2 regions of the Exiguobacterium sp. A1_3_1 genome follow, and region 2 is predicted to be linked to the other one. Evidence: a T-box and tRNA genes for the amino acid it is inferred to sense, from the RefSeq annotation. Region 2 holds a T-box; the other holds one or more tRNA genes.
The links. The T-box of region 2 lies ahead of leuS (leucine--tRNA ligase). A T-box ahead of a tRNA ligase gene usually reads a tRNA of that ligase, here a tRNA-Leu.
Positions count from the first base shown of each region.

Region 1: it encodes a tRNA-Leu, which carries the amino acid that the T-box ahead of leuS (leucine--tRNA ligase) is inferred to sense. The anticodon was not compared.

Region 1 is NZ_WBYY01000014.1:1,178-16,730, forward strand. Features, by position in the region: partial or broken gene F8N00_RS02810 (thiamine pyrophosphate-dependent enzyme) at 1-787, opposite strand, end outside; gene F8N00_RS02815 (amino acid ABC transporter ATP-binding protein) at 1,100-1,828, opposite strand; gene F8N00_RS02820 (amino acid ABC transporter permease) at 1,825-2,469, opposite strand; gene F8N00_RS02825 (transporter substrate-binding domain-containing protein) at 2,501-3,268, opposite strand; tRNA gene F8N00_RS02830 (tRNA-Leu) at 3,470-3,553, opposite strand; gene F8N00_RS02835 (alpha/beta hydrolase) at 3,596-4,528, opposite strand; gene F8N00_RS02840 (hypothetical protein) at 4,550-4,891, opposite strand; gene F8N00_RS02845 (S66 family peptidase) at 4,907-5,917, opposite strand; gene F8N00_RS02850 (DUF779 domain-containing protein) at 6,102-6,464, opposite strand; gene adh (aldehyde dehydrogenase) at 6,487-8,007, opposite strand; gene F8N00_RS02860 (TraR/DksA C4-type zinc finger protein) at 8,203-8,727, opposite strand; gene F8N00_RS02865 (hypothetical protein) at 8,796-9,593, opposite strand; gene F8N00_RS02870 (mannitol-1-phosphate 5-dehydrogenase) at 9,845-10,987, opposite strand; gene F8N00_RS02875 (PTS sugar transporter subunit IIA) at 10,990-11,427, opposite strand; gene F8N00_RS02880 (PTS mannitol transporter subunit IICB) at 11,462-12,892, opposite strand; gene F8N00_RS02885 (BglG family transcription antiterminator) at 13,086-15,098, opposite strand; gene F8N00_RS02890 (hypothetical protein) at 15,091-15,384, opposite strand; gene F8N00_RS02895 (glutamate synthase subunit beta) at 15,543-15,553, opposite strand, start outside.
Region 2 is NZ_WBYY01000025.1:7,201-22,753, forward strand. Features, by position in the region: gene F8N00_RS04405 (MDR family MFS transporter) at 1-523, shown strand, start outside; gene F8N00_RS04410 (peptidoglycan bridge formation glycyltransferase FemA/FemB family protein) at 707-1,741, shown strand; gene F8N00_RS04415 (HAD family hydrolase) at 1,836-2,480, shown strand; T-box leader at 2,519-2,741, shown strand; gene leuS (leucine--tRNA ligase) at 2,789-5,194, shown strand; gene F8N00_RS04425 (hypothetical protein) at 5,326-6,303, shown strand; gene F8N00_RS04430 (NAD(P)/FAD-dependent oxidoreductase) at 6,365-7,636, opposite strand; gene F8N00_RS04435 (putative polysaccharide biosynthesis protein) at 7,829-9,493, shown strand; gene F8N00_RS04440 (pseudouridine synthase) at 9,480-10,199, shown strand; gene F8N00_RS04445 (SDR family oxidoreductase) at 10,260-10,892, opposite strand; gene F8N00_RS04450 (DeoR family transcriptional regulator) at 11,001-11,219, opposite strand; gene pepV (dipeptidase PepV) at 11,541-12,938, shown strand; gene F8N00_RS04460 (MFS transporter) at 12,998-14,146, shown strand; gene thpR (RNA 2',3'-cyclic phosphodiesterase) at 14,155-14,673, shown strand; gene F8N00_RS04470 (hypothetical protein) at 14,675-15,550, shown strand.

The sequences.
Region 1 (15,553 bases), on a different contig from region 2:
CATGCTGGAACTCAGCAAAGATCATTTCATACGGCTTCCCGAGTACGTGCGCCAAAACGTTCAACCGTCCACGGTGTGCCATTCCGATATTGATCGTCTCCGACCCGTTCGAGATGAGGTGTCCGACGATTGTGTCGAGCAATGGCACCATCGCGTCAAGTCCTTCAATCGAGAAGCGTTTTTGACCAACGTATGTTTTGTGCAAGTATTTTTCGAAGAGGTCCGTTTCAGCTAAGCGTTTGAACAACTGTTTCTTTTGTTCAGCATCTAGCGTCGCTGTCAAAGCACCTTGCTCGATTTTCTGACGGAGCCATTTCTTTTCATCGAGATCGTCGACATGCTGGAACTCAACTGCGGCTGCTCCCGTGTACTGCGCTTTTAAATGTTCGATGCCTTCAAACGCGTCCTGTACACCAGTTGGTGGTTCAGGACAGACGAGTGAGACTGGCATTTTTCGAAGATCTGCTTCTGTCAATCCGTACTGACTCAATTCGAATAATCCTGTTTCTCGCGGATGGTCCTTCAGCGGATAGATATCCGCCGCAAGATGTCCTTTTGCACGAATTTGTTCCGCTAAACGATTCGCCGCAAGATATTTTTCGAAATCTCCTGTCTCGACTTGCATCGGTACAACTGGTTCCGTCACGGGTGCACCATGCTCTTCGAAATAAGCACGTGTCTCCTCATCAACGGATGTTTTGTCTTCTAAAAAACGCTCGTACAATTCAATGATGTAGCCAAGGTTTGGTCCATAGAATGCTTGTTGATCTTGCTCGTGGCCTGCCATGTACGGTTCCCCCCGTTTCTATATTTCTCCCCACACATCCAGTGGATACTCGATGTGTTTCCAGCCCTCTACCTGTTAGCGCTTTCAAAAGGAATTGCATGAATAAAACGCTGAACGTCATGAGAAGGAATGATCGTGTCATTCTTCCATGAAAGTGCCTTCGTTACTATATTACTACTCTTTTCCTGTGTGTGCATTTCGAATTCCCAAATTCTTGCGCTTAAATGTATAAGTTTTTCTTATGAGCGCTTAGCCAGTTATTTATGATTCGTCAAAAAACCGGCGTATCCGCATTTAGATACGCCGGTTCCATCATAAGACTTTACTAAGGAACGATTGCGTCCGTTCGTGTTGTGGAGAATCAAACAATGCTTGTGGCACGTTCTCTTCGACGATATAGCCACCATCCATGAATAAGACGCGATCTCCAACCTCTCGAGCAAATCCCATCTCATGGGTCACGACGACCATCGTCATGCCTTCAAGGGCAAGCTGTTTCATGACGGCAAGCACGTCACCGACCATTTCCGGGTCAAGCGCTGACGTTGGCTCATCAAACAACATGATTTTCGGATTCATCGCAAGCGCGCGGGCAATCGCGACCCGCTGTTTTTGACCTCCAGATAATTCACCTGGATAATTATCCGCTTTTTCACGTAATCCGACTTTATCGAGTAGTTCAAGTGCCCGCTGTTTCGCCTGTTCTTTATCCGATTTACGCACTTTAATCGGTGCGAGCGTGACGTTTTCTAGCACGGTCTTATGTGGGAAGAGATTAAAATGTTGAAAGACCATCCCGACTTCTTCCCGGACCTTGTTGATATCGACCTTTGGACTCGTAATGTCGAAATCATCGACGATGACCGTGCCACCCGTGATCTCTTCCAATCGATTCAAACAGCGTAAAAACGTACTTTTCCCAGATCCCGACGGACCGATGACACAAACGACTTCTTTTTCTGCAATCGAGACGTTGATGTCTTTTAAGACTTCATTCGAACCGAAGGATTTTTTTAAGTTCTTCACTTCAATGATACTCATCGTAATGTAAACCTCCGTTCCAAGAACTTCGCCACTAAGGACAAGAGATAAATGATGACGAAGTACATCAATCCGACGACAGACCAGACGATAAATGGTTCGAACGTCGTCGATTGCTGAACCTGACCTTGTTGCGTCAAGTCAGCGATTCCGATGATCGACAGCAACGATGTATCTTTTAAGCTGATGATCGATTGGTTCGTAATCGTTGGTAACATCCGTCGGAATGCTTGCGGTAAGATGATCTGTACCATCGTTTGACGCCCTGTCATCCCGAGTGAACGCGCAGCTTCTGTTTGTCCTTTATCAATCGACTGGATACCAGCTCGAATGATCTCCGCAAAATAAGCACCGGCATTGATTGCGACCGTCAGTATCCCTGCATACATCCGGTCCATCGATAACCATTCGAGCGAATTGAGTCCAAAATAGATGAAGAATAACTGAACGATGAACGGCGTTCCGCGAATGACATCAATATAGACAATTGCGATCCCGTTTAAGATTTTTGATGGTGATAACCGCATCAATGCGACGACTAAGCCAATCAGAAAGCCGACGATGACCGCGATGATGAAAATATACAATGTGACTTGAAGCCCTTCCAAGAAAAATGGAAATGCGGTTTTGACCACTTCCATTGGCTATCCCACTCCCTTATCGCCTTGCGACTTATTTCAGATACGTGTCAACGATTTTATCGTATTCACCGTTTTCTTTCAGATTCGCAAGCCCTTTGTTGATTTTCTTCATCAGATCCTCGTTCTCACCTTTTAAGACAGCGATTCCGTAGTTGTCCCCGTTGAGACGGTCTCCGACAAGTTTTAATCCAAGGTTTTGTTGTTTGTTTGCATATGAGATGACAGGATAATCTTCAATCAAAGCAGCAGCGTTACCATTCTTCACTTCTTGGAACATCGCTGGACTGTCATTGAACTGTGTGACTGTAAAGCCCAGTTTATCTGCGTTATCCGTTGCATATTTCGCACCCGTCGTTCCCTTTTTGACGGCTACTTTTTTCCCTTTTAAATCGTTGACAGATTTAATACCATTCTCATCTTCTTTGACGACTAGAATAAGACCAGCTTTGAAGTATGGATCCGAGAATGTGACGACTTTCTTCCGTTCTGGCGTAATACTCATACCGGCAATGGCAACGTCCAATTGATTTGCTTGAAGTGCCGGAATGATGCCGCTAAAGTCCATCGCTTCAAATTGAATCTTGAAGTTCTGATCCTTCGCGATTGCTTTCATGAGATCGATGTCGATTCCTTTGTACGTATCCCCGTCTTTATATTCGAATGGTGGATACGTGACGTCAATGCCGACCTTATAAGTCTTTCCTTCAGACGACTCTTCTTCTTTCGAACCGATGCTACATGCACCAAGTACGAGAACACAGCTCATCAAGAGCGCTAGCAAGATACTCCCTTTTTTCATGTTTGTTTCCCCTCTCCTATGTGTTAAAGATTGTCTACTTCACTTAGTACTTTCCCTGAAGAGTACCCTCTTTAAAACGTATTTTACCAGAAAAATTCTAAAAAGATAAATATTTCTGAATTTTTATTCGTTGTAATCGTTTTCTATTCAGCAATAAAAAAAGGGCAACCCCCTGCTGGGATTGCCTCCTTCAATCATTTATGCCGCCGAGAGGACTTGAACCTCCACGGTGTTGCCACCACTAGATTCTGAGTCTAGCGCGTCTACCAGTTCCGCCACGACGACGTTGATTTATGATATTAATATAGCGGGTAAAGAACGGAGTTGTCAATCATTTCGCAAGATGTTGCGAACGAACTTCTCGACGACATCATCATACAATGCTGGATCCTCAAAATAGGCCATCGCATGAGCGGCATTCGGAATGACGACGAGCTCTTTTTCCGTTGGACAAGCTTCATACAGCTCATACACCATGTCTGTCGGTACGAATGTATCCGCCCCACCATGGATGAACAAAATCGGTACTTGTGCCTTTTTGACCTGTTTCAGCGCAGATGCTTCACGGAACGTATAACCAGCCTTTAGCTTCGTCAATACGCTCGTCATGCCTAAGAACGGAAAGTGTGGTAGACGGTACATCCGCTTCATCTGATACGCAAGGACTGCATTAACGGACGTATAGGCACAATCAGAAATGATTCCTTTGATTTGTGGTGGGAGTTGTTCGCCACTCGTCATCAATACGGTCGCCCCTCCCATCGATACGCCATGCAGGAATAGTTTCGCCTCCTGTCCGATCCGTTCAATCAGATAGTTCGACCAACTGAGACAATCTTCCCGATCATGCCATCCGAATCCGATGTAGTGACCGTCACTCATTCCGTGTCCACGATTATCGGGCATCATGACATGGAAACCGGCCTGATGGTACAGATAGGCGAATCCGGCTAAATCCGTTCCGACGCCTCCGTACCCGTGCACGAGAATGACGATCCGATCTGACGGAACAGGTGACGGAAGAAAATGCCCGCGTAACGTTAAACCGTCTTTCGCTTCAATCTCGATCCGCTCAAGCGGTTGCTCCTTGATCCATGTCTGACCAGGTTGCATCAATCGGACCATCTCGTCACTTAGATCTCGATTATTCGATAAGAATGGCTTTGGATTCGTAGCGATTGCCATCTCGTAAAAATAATAACTCGCTGCTACTAATCCGGATCCGATGACTCCGATTCCAATTTTTGTTCTGCGACGCATCTGCCCCACTCCTTCTTTCCGTTATAACTCGATCTTCAGTTGAGCAGCATGGTCATCCTCTTCATCCTGCAAGACTTGTTGACGTAATCGCTGTTCTTGTTGCTGACGCCGGTAGGCAAATTCTTGGACGAGCTCTGTACCCGTGAATCCATCTTCTACGAGTTCGCTCAATAAATCTGTTTCTGTCTCGACGACCTCCCCCGGACGTCGCATGACGAGAACATCTCCAACTTGTGCAATCAGCAATTCATCTTCTAGACGAAGTGCATCGTAAAATGGTTCCGGTAACGTCATCCGACGTGTCTCCGGATTGATATGGACGCGTTTATAAACGCCTAATGCTTGAAACTTACGACGTGCCATTGCGTGCTCTCCTTTTTAGTTGAACGTCAGATCGATTCGTGAATCTTTTCCTTGAATACGAACCGTACCCGTCGCTCCATTGATTAACGTCACCTGCGGCGGCTGATGACCGATGTCAAGATCGTATAAGACTGGTAAGCCTGTCTCATCCGCTAGATATTGATACACGTTTAGCCATGTCAGGTCTTCTGTAATCCTTGCAGACGTGCGCCCGAATAAAAAGCCAGCCGCATGGTTGAACCATCCAGCATACGCCATTTGTCGCAGCGTCCGGTGCACCTCTGCCGAATTCGCTTCAGACACCTCAAAGTACCAGAGTATCGGTTCTCCGTTGATCTCTTCACGCTGGAAACGCTGCACATCTCCATACGGTGTCCCAATCAGATGGCGAATCGTCTCTAGGCACCCACCAAGTATACGTCCGGTCACTTCTGTTCGCTCATCAAGTGCTTTCCATTCCGTCGCTTCCGTTAGCTGAAATAACGAACCTGCTGGACGTTCTTCATCAGTCCATTTGGATTGATAACGATCGGAAGCCCACTGTGTAACGGTTCCTCCAGTTGGCGTCGCAAGTACTCGTCGCCAGGCACTTGTCGTCTCGTCCCATTCTTCACTTCGAAGCTCAACGAAATTCGGACCATGTGCTGTTGCAATTCCCGTCTGAAGCGTCAGACTGAGCAATAGCGTACTGATATCGGAATAGCCAAGCAACCATTTTGTTTGGTAAGTAGCTAGCGTCAACTCAGGTAAAAGATCAATGGCGCGTTCCCCGCCAAATGGCGGGATGACGGCATCAATCGTCTCATCCGTCATCATGCGGTTCAATTCTTCGGCCCGTTGTTTAGCCGGTGCACTCTCAGCATGTTGATGCGACCAAATCGTTTCGCCTAAACGGACGTTCATTTGTCGTGCTTGTACCTGTTCAACTGCTCGTTCGACCCATTCCTGTTGCTGTTCACTTAATCCGGAGGAGGGCGCCGTCACTCCGATCGTTTGACCTGTCCAACCTAAAAATGGATATTTCATGGTGACCCCCTAAAATGTCATAGTGTGAAACTATCTTCTCGTCAAAATATGAGTTCATTATACCGTTCTTATGCCGCATTACCAACTTTTATCCTGTTCGAACGTCGTGATACGAACAAAAAACACGATTCCGTACGAGCGACCTGAATGAACAAGTCACCTCGACGAAACCGTGTTTGATTCCTTAGCTTGATGCTGATAGTTCAGCGTATTCCTCTTGCGTGAACGCACGGGAGCGTGTCAAAAAACGTTTCCCTTCGACACCTTCAAGAGAGAACATTCCGCCTCGACCATCCACGACATCAATGATGAGTTGCGTATGTTTCCAGTACTCATATTGATCTTCATGAATATAAAACGGACAACCACCGATCTCTCCCAGTTTTTTATCCTGATCTCCCAGGAATAGATCACCCTGCGCAAAACACATCGGGGAACTGCCATCGCAACAACCACCAGATTGATGAAACATCAACGGACCGTGTTTTTCTCTCAACTGGTCGATTAACTCTAGACAAGCTGCTGTCGCCTGAACACGTTCCACCATTTGCATCCACGTCCTTTCCGACTTAGAAGAAACCGAGTTTATTCGGGTTGTAGCTAACGAGTAGGTTTTTCGTCCGTTGGTAATGGTTGAGCATCATCTTATGGTTTTCACGTCCGATCCCTGACATTTTGTAACCACCAAACGCCGCGTGAGCTGGATATTGGTGATAACAGTTCGTCCAGACGCGTCCTGCTTCGATCGCACGCCCAAACCGATAAGCACGGTTCATATCACGTGTCCAGACTCCGGCACCAAGACCATATAACGTATCATTCGCAATTTCGAGCGCTTCTTCTTCCGTCTTGAATGTCGTAACCGACAAGACCGGTCCGAAAATTTCTTCTTGGAAGATTCGCATCTTATTGTGTCCTTTGAAGATCGTTGGTTGGATGTAATATCCTTCTGCAAGATCCCCTTCAAGCATGTTACGCTCTCCACCGATGAGACACTCTGCGCCTTCCGACTTACCGATTTCAAGATATGAAAGGATTTTCTCCATCTGTTCGTTCGAAGCTTGAGCCCCCATCATGACGTCCGAATCAAGAGGATTTCCGATCTTGATGGCTTTGACACGCTCTAGAACACGTTCCATGAACGGCTCGTAAATTGATTCTTGAATCAAGGCACGCGACGGACACGTACAGACTTCTCCTTGGTTCAACGCAAACATCAGTAATCCTTCGATTGCTTTATCGAAGAAAGCATCATCTGCCTGCATGATATCTTCGAAGAAGATGTTCGGTGATTTCCCACCGAGTTCGAGTGTGACCGGAATCAGGTTCTGTGATGCGTACTGCATGATCAAACGTCCTGTCGTCGTCTCACCCGTAAAGGCGATTTTTGCGATTCGTTTGCTTGAAGCGAGCGGTTTTCCTGCCTCGAGACCAAATCCATTGACGATGTTCACGACACCAGGTGGCAATAGATCTTCAACAAGTTCCATGAGCACCATGATGCTCGCTGGTGTTTGTTCTGCTGGTTTTAAGACGACACAGTTTCCTGCTGCGAGAGCCGGTGCCAGCTTCCAGACAGCCATCAGGAGAGGGAAGTTCCACGGAATGATTTGACCAACGACGCCAAGTGGCTCATGGAAGTGGTACGCTACCGTGTCTTGATCGAGTTCGCCGACCGAACCTTCTTGGGCACGGATGACGCCGGCGAAATAACGGAAGTGATCGATTGCGAGCGGTAGATCGGCGTTGAGTGTCTCACGGACCGCTTTCCCGTTCTCAAGTGTCTCTGCATAAGCGAGCATCTCAAGGTTTTCTTCCATCCGATTCGCGATTTTATTTAAAATGTTTGAGCGTTCCGTTACAGACGTTTTCCCCCATGCTTCTTTTGCCGCGTGTGCTGCATCAAGAGCCAGTTCGATGTCTTCCTTACCGGAACGAGCGACTTGGCACAATACTTTACCAGTGACAGGTGTGACATTATCAAAATATTCTCCCCCGACAGGTGCCGTCCACTTTCCATTGATGTAATTTTCATACCGTTCCTTGTACTGTACTTTTGACCCTTGCTTGTTCGGAATGTCATAAATCATGCGTTATTTCCTCCCTCAACTAAAATGGTCAAGCAGTGAGACGGATGCTTGTATGCGCTTACATTTTAATATAGGCTAAAACAGCCCCCTCGATACCATCGTACCAAAATTATATGAAAAGTCAAAAAATTCCGGTAAATATCTGTGATTTTTTTCGAGAAAAAACATCTCCATTTTCGGGAGATGTTTTGCCGGTCAAGACCGTGTCGGGTCAATTCCGTCTTCTTGGTCAGACGGTGTATCGGAACTACCGAAATCACTTACTTTCGAGAATCCATCCGTATCACCGTCGATGTCTTTCCCGCGGGCTGTAACAGATGGATCCAGTACATCTTCTTCACTTGGTCGCGAATTCGGATCGTTCTCGTTTTGTTCTGCTTCTTCTTTTGCATGCTCGATACATAATAGCGTTTCCGGAATGATATCAAGACGTTCAATCTCAATCTCTTTTCCACAGACCTTACAAATGCCATACGTTCCGTCCTCGATCGCTTTTAGGGCACGATCCACATCAGAGAGCATATCCTCTTGCATGTCCGTGATCGCTTGATCGCGTTCCCGCAAGAACAATTCATCGCCGGAATCGGCAGGATGATTATCGTAACTCGACAATTCACCTTCATCGTAATCCATATCGCGTTGTTCGATGTTTGATGTCGTCTTTTCTTTTTCCTTTAATAATCGTTGCTTGAATTCTTCCGTCTGTTGTTTAGATAACATGATTGTTCGACTCCCCTTCGTTAGAACCTCTGTTAAGAATGTAGCCTATTCGAAGAAGAGTTAAACCATCACGAACACTTATAAGAACGAATTGATCCATGAAGATCACAGATAACCGTCATGCATTCATTCCCATCGTTAAAACAAATCTGATGTGATCGTCCGTTCTTGGATGTCGTGATGTCATCGATCCACAGTTGCGAAGCATCTGCCGAAGACAGCATCGCGATTTTGTCACGAATCATGAATAAATCAAACGGTAACAGATTCAAGGATTGAATCGTTAACCCATGTTTACGGAAGAGTGGATCAAGCTGGTATTGCGAAAGACTATATAAAGACTTTTCCGTCCCACCAATCAGTAGTTGAATCGAATGTGACGGTTCATGACTGTCGATTCGTTCCTTATGCAGGATGATTCGTCCTCGAACTCCAGACTCATTGAAAATTCGTTGCGTATCCTCTTGTGAAAGGCGTGGTCCGCCTTCCTTGACCTTTAAGACGATGTGAGCGAATTCCGCGAAATCCGGTTTTCCGATTTCAAGCGCTGGGATATGACGGACTTCTTCACGTTCAATGATTTCAATCAAGTCACGCTCGACTTGGACACTGACCGTATCTGTTGAAAAGACACGGACGTCGATCACGAATTGATCAAGTACCGCATTTACTTCGATCGTATACGTCAATTCAAGGTTTTTTTCTTGTTCAACCAACAAACGATTCAAGATGAGTTGATGCAATAAATGGACTGGTGTACGTGAAGAAAACTGACTCGAATAAATCAAATGTTTTGGTCCGGTTCCTTTTGTTGCTTTTGGTCGTGCTCCGTTTAATCTATATACGTTCACTTTATAATTCAACATATAATCACCTTCTCTTACCTGAAAAATCGGAATAGAGATGTTCCGTTCATATAGCGTACAATGTATTTTAATCGCTAAATATTCGTTTTCGAATATTCCAAATTGAATATACAAATTGAATATACAAATTGTAATCAAATTGTGATAGAAGAATTTCAAAAACTGGTTATTTCGATGACGATGCGCTACATGTTATTCGATATACAAAACCACCCTTCACGTGACGTGAAGGGTGGTGCGCACACTTATTCTCAAGCAATCGAATTGACTTGTTGTTGCATCGCTTCATAATGTTCAATGATTCGAGATCCAAGTGGATCCGTTGCTGACAGTTTTAGGTATGCGTTTAACGCATCTTCAATTCCATATTTCGTGATATACGCATTCAATTCAGAAGATTCTGAATCATTTGGATCGAAATAGGTCAGGGCTGCTGCGATCCCGCGTGCTAATCCATCTGCTTCGATCCCACGCTCCATCAATTCCTTCGCTGGTTTGACGAGTCGGTCACTTGGACTCAGTTTACGAATCGGTGAACGAGCAACACGAATGATTTCATCATGAATTCGCGGGTTTTCAAAGCGTTTCATATTCTTTTGGATATATGCACTATGGTCGACGGGGTTAAAGCCGTACTTTTCAAGTAACAACCACCCTGTTTCATAAAGTGCTGTCTGGACACCACGACGGATGCGTGGATCCGTTAGACTTTCAGCGATCGTCTCTTTATGAAAGAGTGCTCCGAGGTACGAAGCAATCGCATGTCCCGTATTAACGGTGAACAGCTTCCGCTCAATGAACGGTTCGATGTTCTCGACATAAGTGACGCCTTCGATCCGTGGATAAGCTTCCGGTAGTCCAGTCGTCTCAATCACCCATTCGAAGAATTCTTCCACTTCGACGTATAACGGGTCTTCGTGATGTTGAAGCGGCACGATCCGGTCAACCGCTGCATTCGGAAAATACCAGTTCTCCGCTACCGTCTGATGTTTCGCTACCTCCGCTTGCAAGTGTTTTGACCCACCGATCATGTTCTCGCACGCAATGACGTAGACAGGTGTCTGTTGATCACGTTGACGTAACCCTTCCGCAATCAAAGGAGCTATTTTCGACAACAAGCTCGGACCGACAGCAGTCGTAATCACATCTGCATCGCGAATCGCTGCAATGACCTGATCCGGTTCAGACAAACTGTTGAGCGCCGTCACGCCGTCGACCCGTTCACGTCCTCCCTGTTCAGAGGCATAACCGACCTCGTAGGTATGGCGTGCTTTTAATGCATCGACGACCGTCGAATTGACATCTACGAAACAGACTTCGTAACCCGTCTTGACGAGTTGTAAGCCGATGAAACCACGTCCGATGTTACCGGCACCAAAATGGATGGCTTTCATGCTTACACCTCCGCTGTCAATAAGGCGATGATTTCTTCTTTTGATGTCGCTGCCACGATACGCTCGACGTTCTCCTCATCGGAGCAAATGACCGCGATATTCGAGAGCAACTCGAGATGTTCGTCCCCGACGCCAGCGATACCGATGACGAGTCGTGCTTGTTCCGTTCCGAACGTTACGCCTTGCGGTACTTGTAGAATCGATAGTCCTGTTTTCTTGACTTGTGATTTAGCCGACTCTGTTCCGTGGGGAATTGCGACATGATTACCGATATAGACCGTTGATAAAGCGTGACGCTCTTGCATTGAATCGATATAACCCGCTTCGACATATCCATGATCGACGAGGAGTTGACCGGCAGCCGTAATGGCTGCCGTCTCGTCTGCGAATTGTTGGTTCAGTAATACAAGTTCCGGTGAAAGGTTCATTGTCGTTGTCATGTTTATTCCTCCTTGAATATCTCTATCTTTATTTTTAAGAAATCTTATTTCGTGCTGTTTCGATCTCATGAACAAGTTGATCATAATATCCGGCATTTAAGAAATTATCGACTGATCGGTGTTCTGCCGTTGGTACCTGTTCCTTCGCCCGCTCCGTCAAATCACGATGCGTGATGATCAGTTCGGCGTTTTGCGGCAATTGACTGATCGACGTATTCGTTACCTTGATCGGTAAGCCCGCTTTGTTGATTTTATTGCGAAGGACGGATGCCCCCATCGCACTCGATCCCATACCAGCGTCACAAGCGAAAATGATATGTTCGACTTCTGCAAGTGGTTTAGCATCAGCTGAAACGAGTGTCGAGGCAATCGATTGTTTTCCTTTCATCGCACTAACGTTCGCGCTTGCTTCTTCAAGGGATGTCTCTTTTGCTTTGCTTGTCTTCAGCAGAACAGTTGAGACAACGAAGGTCACAGATGCTGAAACAAGGACACCGGCGATCAATCCGACGTAAGAACCGCGGGATGCCATTGCAAGAACCGCAATGATACTACCTGGTGAAGCAGGTGCGACTAAACCGACATCAAATAGGACGAATGTGAGGATCCCACTCATACCACCTGCGATCATCGCAAGCAATAAGACCGGCTTCATCAAGACATATGGGAAGTAAATTTCGTGAATCCCACCGATGAACTGAATGAACGCGGCACCCGGTGCTGTTTTCTTTGCCGCACCAGAACCGAAGAACGAGTAAGCGAGTAACAATCCGAGACCCGGACCAGGGTTGGCTTCGAGTAAGAACAGAACTGATTTGCCCGCCTCGTTTACTTGATCGAGACCCAGTGGGCTTAAGATGCCGTGGTTGATGGCGTTGTTCAAGAATAAAATTTTCGCTGGTTCAATGAACAAACTCGCTAATGGTAGCAAGTGTGCACTGACGATCGCACCAACTGCTGCAGCCATGATGTCGTCAAGACCTGTCATGAGTGGTCCGAATACTTTGAATCCACCGAGCATCAACAACCCACCGATGATCCCGACCGAGAAATTGTTGACGAGCATCTCGAGACCTGGCTTGATTTTTCCTTCGATCAACTGATCGAACTTTTTGATGACGTATCCGCCAAGTGGTCCCATGATCATGGCACCGAGGAACATCGGAATCTCTGTTCCGACGATGACCCCCATCGTCGCGAGCGTCCCGACGACGCCTCCTCTGACGTCATGCATTAATTTCCCGCCCGTGTATCCGATCAGCAACGGTAAAAGATAGGTGATTGTCGGACCGACGAGTTCACCGAGTTCCTTATTTGGTGCCCATCCAGTTGGGATGAACAGTGCCGTGATGATCCCCCAGGCGATGAATGCACCGATGTTCGGCATGACCATACCGCTTAAAAAGCTTCCGAACCGTTGAACTTGTACACGGATGCCCCGTGCTCCATTTTGAGCTGTCGCCATTGTGTTAGCCTCCATTTCGTGTATGAGTTGATAAGATGATTGCTTTGCTATGACCTTATTGTAAGAGTACTGCAAGCGCTTACTCAATCTTTCCTAGTTCAGTCTTTGTCCAAGAAGTTGGACAGACTGGAAAGAAGCCTGCTTGACATAAAAAAATCCCTGTCACTTCAGGAATGGAGTGACAGGGATTTTTTCAAGTGTGACCGAGGAACTGATCAATGACCGTTCGAAACGTTCGATTCAATAGCAGACGAATCGTCTGTTCCTCCCCGAACTCGAATTGATCCATTTGTTCGGGACTCTCGATGATCGCAGCACTGATCGAACTGAGTAATTCAAGCAGTTCGTTCGAGGTCTCTTCCGGTGCGACCAAGACGAGGAGCCGTTCGACGGATTGTAACTGTTGATCCATTCCGAGCAAGTCGATCGGTTCAGGCAATTCAAAGATGAGGAATCCCCCTCGTTGAATCGTCGCATCGCGTCCGTGAAACAGCGCAAGCCGCGTTCCCGGAATACCAAGACCTGACATCTCATGACGACGTAGCAATTGTCCAGAGAGCGAAACAGCTGACTTCGCCAATCCTTGCTCGACCATGCGTGTACTGATCTCAAACAAGAGCGATTCAATCCCATCGCCCACCCGCTCTAACCGTTCCATTCGGAATCCGTCCGATACTTGAATGGACGACGCAACGAGCCGATGCAATTGCTCAAGTTCGAGCCATTCCGTTTTCGTCTTTCGCGGTGCCGGTTGAAAGGATTTAGGCAAGGCGAGAATTAATTTCCGAATCCGTTCGACCTCATCCTGAGGAAGCAATGGGTTGACGAGAAGATGTGGTGGACGAATGTCAGGCAATGGCACAGTCGACAATACAAAGTCGTACGAGTCGATTGGTAACCGTTCGATGCCAAACAGGGACGAGTTATCGATGTGCTCGAGTTCAGCGAATTCTTGCCGTAGCCGATTCATCAACAACTTCGAGGAACCGAGTCCAGCAGAGCAGACGACTAGAACACGATATGGGAGTTTTGGTGTCGGTTTGCTGAGCACGGCACCGAAATGCATGACCCAAAATGCTAAATCTACGTCTTCAAATGTCGCATCGGTGAAGATCGACAGTGCTGTTTGTTTGACCGCATCAAACAAGCGCGGATATTCCCGTTCGATTTGTTTGATGACATAGGACGGATTGACGCTATTTTGACGTGTGTACGATTGAATATGCGAGACGAGTCCGCGTTCTAGCGCGTGATCCTTCGTAAAGTTCGTTCCATATAATAAGGAGACATGCTCAATCAATCGTTTTACACGAAGGCGCGTGACGAGTTCCTCCGTATCTCCTGCGTCCGATTGAAAGAAAGCACGCAATTCTTCTGATAACCATTGGCGTTCGGCAATCGACAACGTGTCAGGTAAACGCTCTTCGACGCGTTCCACCCATTTGAGGATTTCGACCGGATACGCTTTTAACTCGTAACGCATCGGAAACTGATCTTTGCGTAACGCTTGTAAAGCTAAGCTGAGTGTCGCACGCATGATTTGTCGGTCATTGAGACGCCCTTCTTTCGTCAATGGCGCTATGACCGCGTACGCTTGATTGATCATCTCAAGCCAGGATGTTCGATTCATGCGTAACAGATGAGGTAATTGCCCGGCGTCGCCTTGTAACAACCGATAGAAAGCGAGAACATCCCATTGCGTAAAGATCAATGAAATCAGTAAACGGCGTTTGTTGATTTCTTCGCCGATGACTTCGGCACCAATACCTTTTTTGCGCTTGATTTCAAGGTCATATTGTAGAAACCATTCATCAATCCGTTCTAAATCCTGGCTAACGGTGCTCGGAGCCACATACATCGCATGGGCGATTGCCTGTAATTTGACCATCCCTTCTTCTTGTAGTAGCCGATACGCTAACTCGACTTGGCGATCTTCAGCGTTCGGTAATTGTTTATGTGACAATAAGAGTTGGTCCCGTAATGCATGTTTGGCTTCGTCCGTTCCCTCAATTAAGAGACCTCTGCCGCGAACATATGTCAAACGCAAATTATGATCTTCTAAAGACTGGGCAAGACGATCGCGTTCACGTTGAATCGTTCGTTCCGATGTCTCGAGCGTTTCCGCAATCTCTTGTATTTGAACAGGTTCCTCGCGTGATAAGAGGAAAAATAAGATATCATGTTCCCGTGGTGTAAATTCAGTCATGCAGCCTCACTCTTTTCTGCCAAGATTCGAGGATGACGTCATATGCAGTCGGATCAAGAATCCGATCGACTGGATGAACCGAACAATGTGTTTTCCATACGTGTCGATGGACGAGTTGCGTTTCTCCGACGATAAAAGCTGCTTGATCAGGTAGTTCTGCGATCCGACATGTCTTGACGTCTGTCGTAATACCACATTCAAGTAAGCGCTTTCTTAAAATCGTAGCCCCCATGATACTACTCGCCATTCCACTCTCGCATACGAAATAGATGATTTCTGAATTCATCTGTCATACCTCCTCTTCATTTTATAAGAATAGCAGAAATATTTTCGGTGTTTCACCTTGAAACAAAATCAATAGTTATTTTTGAACTGGCAGATTTCTTTGCCAAACACAAAAAAGCCTGGATTTCCGATGATGCCAGAAAATCCAGACGATGTGATTTAGCCTGTTT
Region 2 (15,553 bases):
TGCCTTACTTTGGTTCGTTTATGTGCAATGGCAAGGAACCTTTGCCGTACACACGAAATCGCTCGGTGTCACGATTTCCGAGTACTCGATTCTTTGGACGATCAACGGAGCACTCATCGTGTTCGCACAACCTTTATTAACACCAATTCTCCGGTGGTTTGGAGATGACTTGAAGCGACAATTGATGACCGGTACAGGAATCTTCCTCTTGTCTTATCTGATCGTTCCGTTCGCAGGCGGCTTCAAGATGTTCCTCGTCGCGATGATCATTTTGACGATTGGTGAGATGTTCATCTGGCCAGCGGTTCCTGCTATGGCGGCGAGACTCGCGCCAATCGGAAAAGAAGGAGAGTTCCAGGGATACGTCAATATTGCCGCTTCAGCGGGACGGATGATCAGTCCGACCGTCGGAGGGTTGATCTACGATTTATCCGGTATGTCAGCGGTCTTCTTGACATTGATTGGATTGATTCTGTTAGCAGGCGTCGTATTCCTTCGTGCCATTCCTAAAATCACATCATGAGCATCATCTGTAAGACAGCGGACATTAGATTCGCTGTCTTTTTTTTACATCATTAATGCGCTAATTATAAAACAAATCATTATTAATATGGAATATTTCGGCAAAGAAACGGGTACTTTCTAATCAAGAACTTGAAAAGAAAGTTCATGTGAACGTTGCTTCTTTTTGACTGGAGGTGCACGAATGGAAAGGTGTCAATTCATCACAGATGCCGCAACTTGGACGACACACGTACAGCAACAGCCTCTTGATATCTTCTACAGTCACCAATACGTCACGCTTAACGCTAGACCGTCTGAGCAAGCGGTGTTATTCCGTTATGAAGGTCATGCGGGAACACTGTTCTATCCCTTTTTAAAGCGTCGGATTTTTGATACGCCTTATTCAGATCTCATCACGCCGTATGGCTACGGCGGACCGGAAATCGTCGGTCGCTTAACCGCAACTGAAATGCAGCATGCACGTCTATCGTTTGAAAGGTGGGCGGAGCAAGAATCGGTCGTCTCGGAAATGATTCGCTTTAATCCGTTGACGGGCAATGAACGACTCATGCGTAACTGGACGGAAGCTTCTTTCATCCGTCATACGACGAGCATTGATTTGCGCCCCTCACTAGAAGAAATCATGCAGACGTTCCATAAGAAAACGAGAAGTATGATTCGTAAATCGCTCGCTTCACCGTTAACCGTTAGAACAGGAACACGAGACGATTTATCTGTTTTTTTGGCGTTGTATCATGAAACGATGGACCGGAAGAATGCTTCGGCTCATTACTATTTTACGGCGAGTTATTTTGAGCAATTATTTGAAGCGAATCCACTCTGTGAGCCATTGTTACTGATTGCGGAAATCGACGGAAAACCTGTTGGTGGATACTTCGTATTGCTCGGAAAAGAATATGCCCACGGTCATTTGATTGGTTGTAAGCGGGACGAAGCGAAGATGTTCCCAAATCAACGACTTGAGTACGAAGCGATTCTTCAGGCGAAAGCACGCGGTCTCGTCGAACAACATCTCGGAGGTGGATATCAAGAACGGGATAGTCTCTTTGAGAGTAAATGCCGTTACACCGGGTACCGTTTATTTGAGTATCATCAAGGAAAATCGATTCTTCAACCAGCCATATACGATCAGTTGTGTATACGATACGGGTCAGATGCTAATTCGGATTATTTTCCGGCTTACCGACAAACCAGTGTCCAAATGGCGACAAGTTAAACAGTAACTAAATGAAGAAGGTGAAACGACTACATCGTGTAGTCGTTTTTTTGATATGCTGAAATCATGATAGATCAATTGAGGGGGATGTGTCTTGAAAAAACGAGGTCTTATTTTTGATATGGATGGGGTCATCTTAGATAGTGAAATCCGCTACTTTGAGGTCCACCAGCAGATGTTCAAAACGTTATCGATTCCGCTCGATCCGGTTCAGTATGCGACATTCATGGGGAAAACAGGAGATGAGATGTGGGAAGAACTTGTCGCGCAACACGAGCTCCCAGAAACAGCGAGTGCTTTACTTGAGGAAGAACATCGCTTGTTTCAAATTCATGCAAAACCAGAGGCGTGTGGTTTAAAAGAGGGAGTCAAACAAGTCATCGAACAAGCGACGTCTCTTGGTTACGATATCGGGATCGCTTCTTCGAGTTCGCTTCAAAAAATCGAACGCGTCATCCGTCATTACGAGCTTCCAATCACGCATTACGTCAGTGGGGAAGAAGTCGTGCGTTCGAAGCCGGATCCTGCGATTTTTCGACTTGCGGCATCACGAATCGGGCACGCACCTGAGAATTGTCTCGTCATTGAAGACGCTGCAAACGGGATGATCGGCGCAAAAGCAGCAGGTATGGAAGTGATTGCGCTTCTTGATGACCGGATGCCAGCGCAACGCTTAGAACAAGCAGATCATATTGCGCGATCGCATGCGGAAATCGAGGAAATTTTACGGAAGCGTTGACGCTTGAGGAAGAAACAGATTACACTAGGAAAAGATAGTCAAATGCATGGAACTGAAGTAGTAGGGGAAAGGTGCCGTCAAGAGAGCTGGTGGAAGGTGCGAACCAGTCGGTAACAACCGTGAACTCGTCAGGGAGCACGATTCGTGAAGTCGTAGTAGCGAATCCGGTCCTTCACACCGTTATCTGTGAATCAAGCGGTCTGTCATAGACAGACAACGTGGGTGGTACCGCGGAAGCCAAACCGGTCTTTCGTCCCTATTCCTAGGGGCGGAGGACCGGTTTTTTTTAGATTAGAGGAGGAAAAGACATGCCGTACAATCATCGCGAAATTGAACCAAAATGGCAGGCGCGTTGGGATCAAGACAACGCCTTCGTCACGACAGAAGATCCAGAAAAAGAAGGGTTTTATGCCCTTGATATGTTCCCGTATCCGTCAGGTGCCGGACTCCACGTTGGACACCCGGAAGGCTACACAGCAACGGACATCCTCGCACGGATGAAACGGATGCAAGGATACAACGTCTTGCACCCAATGGGTTGGGATGCATTCGGGTTACCAGCAGAACAATACGCCCTCGATACAGGGAATGACCCACGTGAATTCACAGCGAAAAACATCGAGACGTTCAAGCGTCAGTTGAAAGAACTTGGATTCTCCTATGACTGGGATCGTGAAATCAACACGACGGATCCGAAGTACTACAAATGGACACAGTGGATCTTTACGAAGTTGTATGAAAAAGGACTTGCGTTCGTGGACGAAGTCGCGGTCAACTGGTGCCCGGCACTTGGAACCGTTCTTGCGAATGAAGAAGTCATCGACGGATTATCTGAACGCGGAAATCATCCGGTCGTGCGTGTTCCGATGCGTCAGTGGGTCTTGAAAATCACGGAATATGCGGATCGTCTTCTTGAAGATCTCGATGACCTCGATTGGCCGGATTCTGTTAAAGAGATGCAACGGAACTGGATCGGGAAATCAGAAGGTGCTGAGATCGATTTCACGATTGATGGACATAAAAAACAAGTTACGGTCTTTACGACACGTCCGGACACAATCTTTGGTGCGACGTACCTCGTGCTTGCGCCGGAGCATCCATTCGTAGCTGACATCACGACAGCGGATCACAAGGAAGCCGTCGATACGTACATTTCGCAAGTCCAAACGAAGTCAGACCTCGAACGGACGGATTTAGCGAAGGAAAAAACAGGCGTCTTCACGGGTGCTTTCGCCGTCAATCCAATCTCAGGTGATCGTCTTCCGATCTGGATCGCTGATTATGTCCTTGCTTCTTATGGAACGGGTGCAATCATGGCAGTTCCAGGACACGATGAGCGCGACCATGAATTCGCGAAACAATTCGACTTGCCAATCGTTGAGGTCGTCGCGGGTGGAAACGTCGATGAAGCAGCCTATACAGGAGAGGGCGAACACGTCAACTCGCATATGCTTGATGGTCTTGGAAAACAAGAAGCAATCGAGACGATGATTGCTGAACTCGAAACGAATCAAGTCGGACGCAAGAAAATCACGTATCGTCTCCGCGACTGGTTGTTCAGTCGTCAACGGTATTGGGGTGAGCCAATCCCAGTCGTTCATATGGAAGATGGTTCGATGAAGACGCTTAGCCAAGAGGAATTACCGCTCGAACTTCCAATCATTCCGGAGATCAAGCCGTCTGGTACAGGCGAATCACCACTTGCGCTTGCGGAAGACTGGTTGGATTATACGGATCCTGAAACAGGAATGAAAGGGCGTCGCGAGACGAATACGATGCCACAATGGGGCGGAAGCTGCTGGTATTATCTTCGTTTCATCGATCCGCACAATGAAGAGGCGATCGCGGATCCAGAAAAATTAAAATACTGGCTTCCAGTCGATATTTACATCGGTGGTGCGGAACACGCCGTTCTCCACTTATTGTATGCACGCTTCTGGCATAAAGTCTTGTATGATGCAGGCGTCGTGCCAACAAAAGAACCATTCCAGAAGTTATACAACCAAGGGATGATTCTTGGAGAGAACAACGAGAAAATGTCGAAATCACGCGGTAACGTCATCAATCCGGATGAAATCGTTAAATCGCATGGTGCGGATACGTTACGCTTGTATGAAATGTTCATGGGTCCACTCGATGCATCAGTTGCCTGGTCTGAGAACGGACTTGACGGTGCGCGTCGTTTCCTCGATCGTGTCTGGCGCTTGTTCGAACGGACAGCAGACATTCAAGATGTCACAGAAGTCGATGCTGACTTCGAACGGACATACCACCAGACGGTCAAGAAGGTTACGGAAGACTTCGCGAACATCCAGTTCAACACCGGAATTTCGCAACTCATGGTCTTCGTCAACGAAGCAAACAAACAGCCGGTGCTTCCGCGTCACTTCCTTCGTGGGTTCATCCAATTGTTAACACCAGTTGCACCGCACCTTGGTGAGGAACTCTGGGAACAACTTGGATTTGAAGAGACATTGACGTATGCGGCATGGCCAACATTCGATGAATCGAAACTCGTCAGCGATACGATGGAATTCGTCATTCAAGTGAACGGAAAAGTTCGCTCGAAAATCGAAATCAACATCGACGCGACAAAAGAAGAAATCGAGGCACTTGCCTTTGCCGACGAAAAGACACAAGAATGGATCGGCGACAAGACGGTTCGAAAAGTCATCGTCGTACCGAAAAAATTAATCAACATCGTAGCAAATTAAGCCATAGCCCCTTTCATTCGTTTGACGCGAATGGAGGGGGTTTCTTCATTTCCGTCGCAAGTCCGCTTTTTTTTTGAACGTCCTTCTGCTACACTGAATCAGAAACCGAGAAAGAAAGGCGATTACCATCAATGAAACGATCTTATATAGTCTATACAACGATTTTTGCCGTCGTTTCGGGTTTGATTCTTTGTGTACTGCTCGTCTTCTCAAAACCAGAGACGATGTCGCGTATTCAGGAAACGTTCGCGAAAATCGAGACGCAATCGAAGCATCAGGCAGCTGTCAAACAGGTGCCGACGAAAACGCCTTCAGCTATTCCGAATCCGGAAGAACCATTAATTAAGAATGTCCAGCAGATGTTATATGATGATTCCATCGGGTCGTACCTCGTCGTCACAGACGATTATCGTTTCTTTGAAATTAGTGGAACAGGTGAGAGGATCAATGCCTCCTTCCAATTAGAAGAAGGGAAATTACTTCTTTCTGGCCTCGATGGCATGACACTCGTTGACGGAGAGACCGTCGCTTTATTGACATCGAATCAGATTCTCGTGACAATCACGCGAAAAGATGGTGTCTGGAGCGAAGAAAAACGTGAAAAAGTACAGGGGACGACGATTCGAGACAGTTTCCATGGGCTTGGATATGATGCGAAGAAAAAGGAATTCTATACGATCAATCATATCCGTGCAATCGGACGTGTGGAATTGACTCGTTTCGCCATGAAAGAGGATAAAATTAAGATTGATCCAGATGCGTCGGAAAAGAAAAAACGGGCTTTAAAGAAAAAGCAAAAGCCGCCGTATTTATCGATCGTAGAACGAAGTAAAATTGAACCGGCGAATGGGATGCGAAGTGATGCGAAGAAAGTATTCGAATCCGACTTCCGACCAATTGGTCTTGCGGAACGACAAGGACGCATCTACACACTTGATTCAGAAGCACTCTATCTCTATTCGATTGATCAGAAAGATCAGACGATCACGGGAGAGACGGCAAGTCCAAAGGTCTATGGTTCAAAAGGGATTTTCGTACAGGATAATGAATTGTTTGCCTTAGTCGAGACAGATAAGTTTTCGAGCCGATCGTTCACACCGATTGACTGATGCATAAAAAGAAAAGACCCGATTCTTCTGATTAACACAGACGAATCGGGTCTTGTTCATATTAAGAGACAGTGTCACGTGCCATTTCTGCAGCGTGGCTACCGGCGCAATGACCCGTCACGAACGCGGCTGTAATGTTGTATCCACCCGTATAGCCGTGAATATCAAGAATTTCACCAGCGAAGAATAACCGTTCGGCTTTTTTTGACATCATTGTTTTTGGATCAATCTCTTTGATCGAGACGCCGCCACCCGTGACGAAGGCTTTATCGAAATCGAGCGTTCCCGTTGCTCTGAGTGGGAATCGTTTCAATTGTTGGAGGAAGTCCGTCCAGTCTTGTTTCTTCACTTGTGTACAGACTTCATCGCCAAAGCCGATTCGAGCGAATAGGAGTTCAAGCAACCGTTCTGGTACGAAACCACGAAGAGCATTGCGGACTGTTTTCTTCGGATTTGCGGCAATGGCTGCTTGGAAACGTTCCGTTAAGGCACCGAGGGATTCGTCCGGGAAGAGATCAATCGATAGATGAACGATCGTTTCTTTCGAACGTTTGCGTTCTTTGATCGTATATTGGCTACACCGTAAAGCAATCGGACCACTTAAACCGAAGTGTGTGAACAGTAGATCACCTGTATGTGTCTTGATCGCCTTATCTTTTTTACCGTGGACCGTTAGAGCGACGTCACGCAGCGACAGCCCTTGTAATGTTTTTTCGTGAATGAACGTATCACCTAACAGAATCGGAACTTCCGTTGGGAAGAGTTCCGTGATCGTGTGACCCGCTTTTTCAGCCCACGGATAGCCGTCACCCGTTGAACCGGTATGCGGAACAGATTGACCACCGACCGCGACGATACAACTTTTCGCTTCAAGACGCATGCCATTCTCTAATATGACAGCTGCAAAAGAACCATCCGGATGGAAATCGAGCGTAGCGACTTGCGCATCCGTTTGAATCTCGGCACCATGCGCGCGGATTTGATCGATCAATACACGAACGACATCCGCTGCCTTATCTGAGACAGGGAACATCCGACCGTTGTCCTCTTCTTTAAGTGCGACGCCAAATCCTTCGAAGAGTTCGATGATCGATTCATTGTTGAATTGAGAGAAGGCGCTATATAAGAAACGTCCGTTTCCCGGGATCGACTGGACGAGCTCGTCGAGTGGTTTTCGATTCGTGACGTTACAGCGTCCGCCGCCAGAGATTGCGAGCTTCCTTCCTAATTTATTCCCTTTATCGAGCAGGAGTGTTCGAGCTCCAGCTTGTAAGGAGGCGAGCGTTGCCATCAAGCCGCTCGGTCCGCCCCCGATTACGATTACATCGTACATATGGTCACCTCATTCATAGAATTCTGCTTGTTTCACTTTAGCAGAAGTTGCGACTGTAAACAAACCGTCTCTTTCAATTCCAGAAAGACAGCGGTATAATGATTTGCAATTGTGTACGAGAGAACTTGTATAATGAGACAGTCATGATTAGAGTGTCGAGTTTAAAAATTAGAAAGCGTGAGGGATGTTACCATGTCCACAGTCAACAATAAACAGTCCACTTCTCCCGGTAATGCGGGATTCGTTCGTGGGACGATGCTCCTATCCGGTGCGTCACTGATTTCCCGCGCACTAGGTTTGATCTACCTCTTTCCATTCCAGTTCATGGTCGGTGCTACAGGTATCATGTTTTATACGTATGCCTACAACTATTACACGATCATGATTGGTGTCGCGACAGCGGGAATTCCCGTTGCCGTCTCAAAATTCGTCGCCAAGTATAATGCGCTTGGGGAATACGATACGAGTGAGCGATTGTATCGATCGGGTTTGAAAATCATGTCCTTGACCGGCGTTGTTTCTTTTCTCGCCTTATTCTTCCTCGCTCCGTATTTAGCCCACCGAGCGATTCCGGGTGGGGACGTCGATTCAGCGGCATACGTCGATGCCGTCACGATGACGATTCGAGGAGTCAGTTTTGCTTTACTCTTGATTCCGCCGATGAGTATGACGCGTGGATACTTCCAAGGATATCAATCGATGGGACCGACCGCGATTTCACAAATCTTAGAACAAATCGTCCGAATCATTTTCTTGCTCGCAGGAGTCAGCATCGCCATCTATCTCTTTGATTCTGGGGTAGCATGGGCAGCGACGATTGCAACATTCAGCGCATTTATTGGAGCAATCGGAAGTATAGTCGTTCTGATTTACTATTTCCGTAAACGTGCGAGTGGATTACGAGAACTCCGTGCAACTCAAACCGTCCGTTCGCCGGATCGCCCGTTAACGGATTTGTACAAAGAGTTGTTAGCCTATGCGATTCCAATCGTCATGGTAGGCGTTTCGACGCCGCTTTATCAAGTCATCGACCAGAATACGATGAATGCAGCATTACAAAGTATCGGTTATACACTCGAAGCTGCTGGAAATGCAACGGCCTATCTGATTGCGGATAGTCATAAAATCGTTCTGATTCCAGTATCTGTTGCGACTGGATTATCGCTGTCTGCGACGCCACTGTTGACAGCGTCATTCACACAGGGAGATATGCGGAAAGTACGGGCTCAAATCTCGCAGATTTATCAACTCGTCTTCTTTATTACGATTCCGGCAGTCGTCGGGATGATTCTCCTCAGTGAAGAAACGTTCCATGTGCTCTTCCCGAAAGATCAGGCAGCATGGGTCTATCTCTTAAGTTATGCGCCAAGTGCGTTGTTCCTCGCCTTGTATTCGGTCACAGCGGCAGTCCTACAAGGAATCAACCGGCAATACTTCACGATTGTTGCGACGATTGCCGGACTACTTGCGAAGTATCTCTTGAATGCACCGTTGATTCATTTAACAGGTGACGGGACAGGTGCCGGTTATGCAACGATCATCGGTTACCTTGTTGCGACGGGATTGATGTTCTTCCGAATCACACAAACAGTGAAGTTTCCATTCAGTACCGTCTTGCGCCGGACATCGTTAATTCTAATCATTAGTGCGTTGATGGGGGCGGTTGTCGCGCTCGTGAAGTGGGGAATGGTGTCCTTCTTACCAGAGACGACATGGGCATCTCTGTTGATCCTGATCATCGGTGCGGTAGTTGGAATCGTGATTTTCGCTGGACTTTCGATTTGGAGTGGTTTAGCAGAGGTCATATTAGGGCGTAAATTTTCATTGAAACGAGGACGAAATCATGCGTCTAGATAAATTGTTATCCAACATGGGGGCAGGCTCCCGAAAAGAAGTAAAACTTTTGCTCAAGGCAGGGGCAATTCAAGTCGATGGTGAGATCGTTCGTGATCCGAAACAACATGTCGATGTCGAGTCACAACAGGTTCTGATGTACGGCGAACCGGTCACGTATCAAAAATACATCTACTTGATGATGAATAAACCACCGGGTGTCATTAGTGCGACGGAGGATAAACGAGATGAGACCGTCATCGATCTGTTGTTTGAAGACGTGACGTATTTCAAACCGTTTCCGGTCGGACGACTTGATAAGGATACAGAAGGTTTGTTGTTACTGACAAACGATGGAGCGTTCAATCATGCCTTGATGTCTCCGAAAAAACACGTTGAAAAAACGTATTACGCGGAAGTGACAGGTGTATTGACGCAAGAAGACGTCGAGGCAATTGCGGCAGGCGTCACCTTAGAAGACGGTTATCAGGCAAAGCCAGGAAAACTCGTCATCTTATCGACGACAGAAACAGATTCAACGCTTGAATTGACGATCACGGAAGGGAAGTTCCATCAAGTCAAACGGATGATGCTTGCCCTAGGTAAAGAGGTCACGTTCTTGAAACGGCGCTCGATTGGTCGTTTAGAGCTTGATTCGGCACTTGCACTCGGGGACTACCGTGAACTGACACAAGAGGAATTGTCGTTATTTGATTGGCAACCTGAATAAGCAAAGCAAAAAGGCGGTGGAATGAATGTACATTCCATCGCCTTTTATTGTGGGATTTAATTATTGATTACGTAGTGCTTCTGCGATCGGATAAGGACCGCTGAGTACTTCGAATACACGAGATTGTGTCGGATGATCAATCAAGTGAACGAACAGCGCTGCCACATCGTCACGAGACACCTTACGATCTTCGTATGAATCAAAATGCTCTTTCGTTTCAACAGTACCTGTTGGGTCATCGTAGCTGAGCGGACCAGGACGGACGATTGTATAGTTGAGTCCACTTTCTTTGAGGTGAGCGTCTGCTGCTGCTTTCGATTCAAGATACACTTTTAGTTCGCCTTTCGGTTCTTCCGTACCGACTGAACTGAGCATCAGGAAACGATCGATCCCGTTGGCTTTTGCTGCATCGATGACTTTGATCGCACCTTCCTGATCGACGGCGCGTGTCAATTCGTCCGATGCGCCACCAGCACCCGCTGCAAAGATGACGACGTCCGCGTTACTGATGACGCCACTGACATCCTTCGTCAAATCCCCAAGTCTGACTTCAGATGCGCCGAGTGCAATCAAATCGTTGATTTGATTTTCTTCCCGTACGACCGCGATCGCTTGGTGATCTTCTTGTTTAGCGATCAATTCGACCATCTTGCGTCCTGTCGTTCCGTTTGCTCCAATGATTAAAATATTCATTCTCATCATCTCCTTCTCCCAATAGCTATACCCTACGTTTTAAAAAAGATAACAAAAAAAGACGCGAAGAATCGCGTCATCGAAAGATATACATAGTGAAACAGTGGATCAACCCGCTTGCTTTTGTTTCTTACTCGACGTCCATGTACCGCGTCGAGGGCTCACAATGAGATTGTTGTATTCAAGCACGTTCAAATCCCGCTGGACGGTCCTTGAAGTGATGCCAAACTCTTCAACCAACTCTGCTGTCGTAGTAGCTCCGTTCTCTTGGATGTAGAGATAGATCGATTTAATCCGGGTCAACATACGGTCTGTAGAATCTTTCATTGGTATAACCACTCCCCCAATGGATAGAATAGTGTTCTAAAGCTTCGGGTGACAAAAGACAATGCAATATCCAGTTGTTTCGCCTTTAGTATAACGTTTTGATATTAAAATGCAAGTAATTTAACCGAACGTTTTCATAAAAAATATATTCAAATGGTTTGTAAAGTCGATAATTTAGGTTTTATTTTATATTAATGTTCGTCATTTCAATAAATAAAAAAGAAAACAGAATTTGGATGTTCGTATCTGAACGAATATTCGCTATACTAGGAAGGTGTATAGGAAACGAATCCAAAACCCGTAATGAAGGAGCGAAATCAGATGGTGAATTGGAAAGAGGAAGTACTCGCACGTCGCGAGGACTTATTAGAAGATTTAAAAGAATTATTACGGATTCCGAGTGTACTCGACGAATCCACGATCGAAGAGGGCGCGCCGTTTGGTCATGAAGTCAAACGTGCCCTCGATTGGATGCTCGCGACAGGGGAACGCGATGGGTTCACGACAAAAAATGTCGATGGGTATGCAGGACATTTGGAATATGGTCAAGGGGAAGAGTTACTCGGTATTCTTTGTCACTTAGACGTCGTACCAGCTGGTGGCGATCACTGGACATACGGTCCATTCAACCCGACGCTTGTAGATGGAAAACTGTATGCACGTGGAGCAATCGATGATAAAGGACCGACGATGGCAGCTTATTACGCTTTGAAAATCGTCAAAGAACTTGGCTTACCACTCTCGAAGCGCATCCGTCTGATTGCAGGAGGGGATGAGGAGAGTGAATGGCGTTGTGTCAATCATTACTTCAAACATGAAGAGATGCCCACACTTGGTTTTGCACCAGATGCCGACTTCCCGATCATCAATGCGGAAAAAGGACTCTATGATGGGTTATTGATTCAAGGGAAACCAGCGCAAGCATCTGATACAGGCTACCATCTCGTTCGTTTTGAAGGTGGCGAACGTCCGAACATGGTTCCAGGTCATGCCCAAGCGCTTCTTCGTGTCGTCGAAGTAGGAACGCTTGAGACGGATTTCCATGCTTATCTTGAAGAACAAGGTTTGACGGGAACAGTCAAGCAAGAAACGGAAGGTCTCATACTTGATGTCAATGGTGTCGCAGCCCATGCGATGGAGCCGGACAATGGTAAAAATGCTGCTTTACATTTGGCACGTTTCCTCAATACGCTTCACTTGGATTATAACGGTCGTCGTTACATTCAACTCGTGACGCATATGTTCCGGGATTCTCGCGGTGTAGCGATGGGTGTCGCTGCTTCAGACGAGACAGGTGACTTAACGATCAATGGCGGTGTATTCCGTTACGCCGAAGAGCAAGGAACGGCATCAATCAATATCCGTTACCCGTATACAGCAGACTTCACGGAACGTTTGCAAATCATCAAGGAAGCCGCGGCAGGATATGGTTTTGAATTGCAGACGCGGACGCACATGACACCGCACCATGTTGATCCAAACCATGAATTGATCAAGACGCTAAGTGCCGTCTATGAGCGCCATACGAACCAATCAGCTGATCTGATAGCAATTGGTGGCGGCACATATGCGCGTTCATTGACGGCGGGAGTTGCTTTTGGTCCAGTCTTCCCGGGTGGTCCTGAAGTTGCTCACCAAGTCGATGAATATGTTGATTTTGATGAACTATTGCTTGCTGTCGCAATCTATGCAGAAGCGATTTATGAGCTCGCAAAATAATGATTGATGATCCCCGCATCGTAAAGATGGGGGGATTGCTTCTTGAAAGGAAGTTCCGTGTGAAAAATCGTCAAACCTATCATTTCCAAGCCTTATATTTCTTTATTTTCTTTGGACAAGGAGCACTCATTCCGTATCTCGCGCTTTATTTCTCAAACGACGCGTTCGGACTGTCGGCTTCAGAGATTGGAACAATCGTTGCGATTGGACCGATTCACTCCATTTTCCTACAACCTGTTTGGGGAATCGCGGCGGACCGACTCGGAAAACCGAAACGACTCTTGCTCGTCGCGATGCTTGCTGCCGGTATTTTTACACTCAGTTACTTACTGACGTCTGCTTATCTACTTTTATTATTGATTTCTTGCGTTTGGGCGTTGTTCCAGTGCGCGCATATTCCGCTCGTGGATACATTAGCGATCGAGTACACGCGAAAGCGTAAAGTGGATTACGGCGCTTTACGTCTTTTCGGCTCAGCAGGGTTCGCTTTAGCTGTTTTCATTCTTGGGCAAATCACTGAGGGTGGCGGACTAAATCTGATTTTTTATGCAACCGGTGCAGCATGGGTTCTCGGTTTCCTTGTGCTGATCGGTATTGAAGAGACGGGCAGCGTGCATGTTTCACATCAGCAACCCGTACCGTTAAAACAGCTCTTTTCGAATCGACGCTTCCTGTTGTTCCTAGCAGGGGGGAGTTTGATCTTCGGACCCATCTTCGCCAACAATTATTACTTTGGCAGTTACGTCACGATTCGTGACGAGACGACGGCACTCGTCGGAACATTATTCTTCGTCGCCGTTCTGTGCGAAATTCCGTTCATGCGCATCGCCTCGCGTCTGTTATTACGATTCGGAGCGATTCCGGTTCTTGTATTCGTTTCCTTGTTGTCGGCTGCGCGGACGGCGATGATTGCTTTAGAACTTCCAATCGTCATGCTGTGGGTATTATCTGCTATGCAAGGAATGATCGTTGGTCTGTTGATCCCTGTCGCCTTAGATTATGTGCGAACTCTCGTTCCAGAGACGATGGTCGCAACAGCCGTCAGTACATATATGGCGACGACGACGGGACTCGCGACAGCGTTGTTTAATCTGATGAGTGGTTTTGTACTCGAGGAGAGTACAATCTATACCGTCTTTTGGGTATATACAAGTAGTAGTATCCTAGGCGCGATTCTGTATGGTATCAGTGGTCGTATGAAGGAGTGAGCGCGACGATGAGACAAGAACGACACTTTTTCATTGCTTTGCCGATCCCTTCTAAAGATTTGGCAAATCTTGCTGAACGGTTATCGCTACCTGAGTACTTTCGTAACGTCTATACGTTAGAAGAGTATCATCTAACACTTCGTTTTTTCGGTCCATTGGAGGAAAAAGAACAGCAGTCGTGGAAACAGCAGTTACAGCAGATCGCGCGTACGATGGAACCGTTCGTGCTACGATTCGATCGTTTGATCACGTTCGGTCGGGATGAACGACCACGCGTCGTAGGATTTGGAACGGAATCGGAAGAATTGTTTCAATTAGTGGAACAGATTGATCCGAATTCGACCAGACCATTCGTTCCGCATGTCACGATCGCGAAAAAGTGGCGCGCTGAGGCAGCCGAATGGAAGACGAGTCCGATCCGATCAATAGAGTGGACTGTTCGTGAACTCGTTCTATTTGAAGTACGACCAGAGGTTTCACCGCGATATGAGCCGGTTTATCGGATTCATCTAGGTGAAGAGGAATGAGGTGATCCCCATCGCAATTTTGATGAAACTATATGACTTAGATAGTCGATTTGAAAAAAATCCGCTAGAGATGACGAAACGATTTGTTGAACACCAGGCACTTGATTATACGAACGTTTATCGCAAATGGGAGACAGGAGAATTGTTTCCAGGGGAGACGCTTATCCGTCCGAAGAAGTGGTGGCAAGTGATGAAAAAAAGTGAAGTCATTCAACTTCCGGGTAAACAATTATCTCGAAGAGCGTTTGATAAATGGTACAAAAAACGTCTCGAGTTACAAAAACTCTTGAACGTCGCTGGCGGAGCAGGGGAGGAGGACATTTGGCGGATTCCATTAAAACGTCATTTAGACTTTTATCAGATGTTGCATCTACTAAATGAACAATATGCGATGTTTTATCGGGCGGTCATTCACTATCAAGTCGGAGAAGTCGAGTTGAGTCCATTTGTCGTCGGTCCGTCCGCGATCTATATCATGGAATGGCTCGATGGTGAAGAGAGTATTTATCATATTCGACGAGATAAGTTGTGGCGGGAACAACCGTTCAAAGCATCTGTGAAACAGATTTTGAACCCGAATATCAGTTTAAAACGAACGGAAGACATTTTGCATACGATTCTTGGACGAGATTACGATTTACCGATCGAACGGGTCATCTTAGCTCCAAGTGGTTATTTTGATAAGATTCCAAAAGAAACGACGACGACGTATGTCAATAAAGTGGATTTTCCTAAATGGTTGAATCGTATGAATGGGAATGCGACTCATACAAAAGCTGCTCAAATGCGTGTGTGTGAAAAAATCCTAAAGGAAACCGTATCGATTCCGTTTCAAATGGCGATCCAAAGTGAGGAACAGTCACGCATTCAAGAGTAAGGG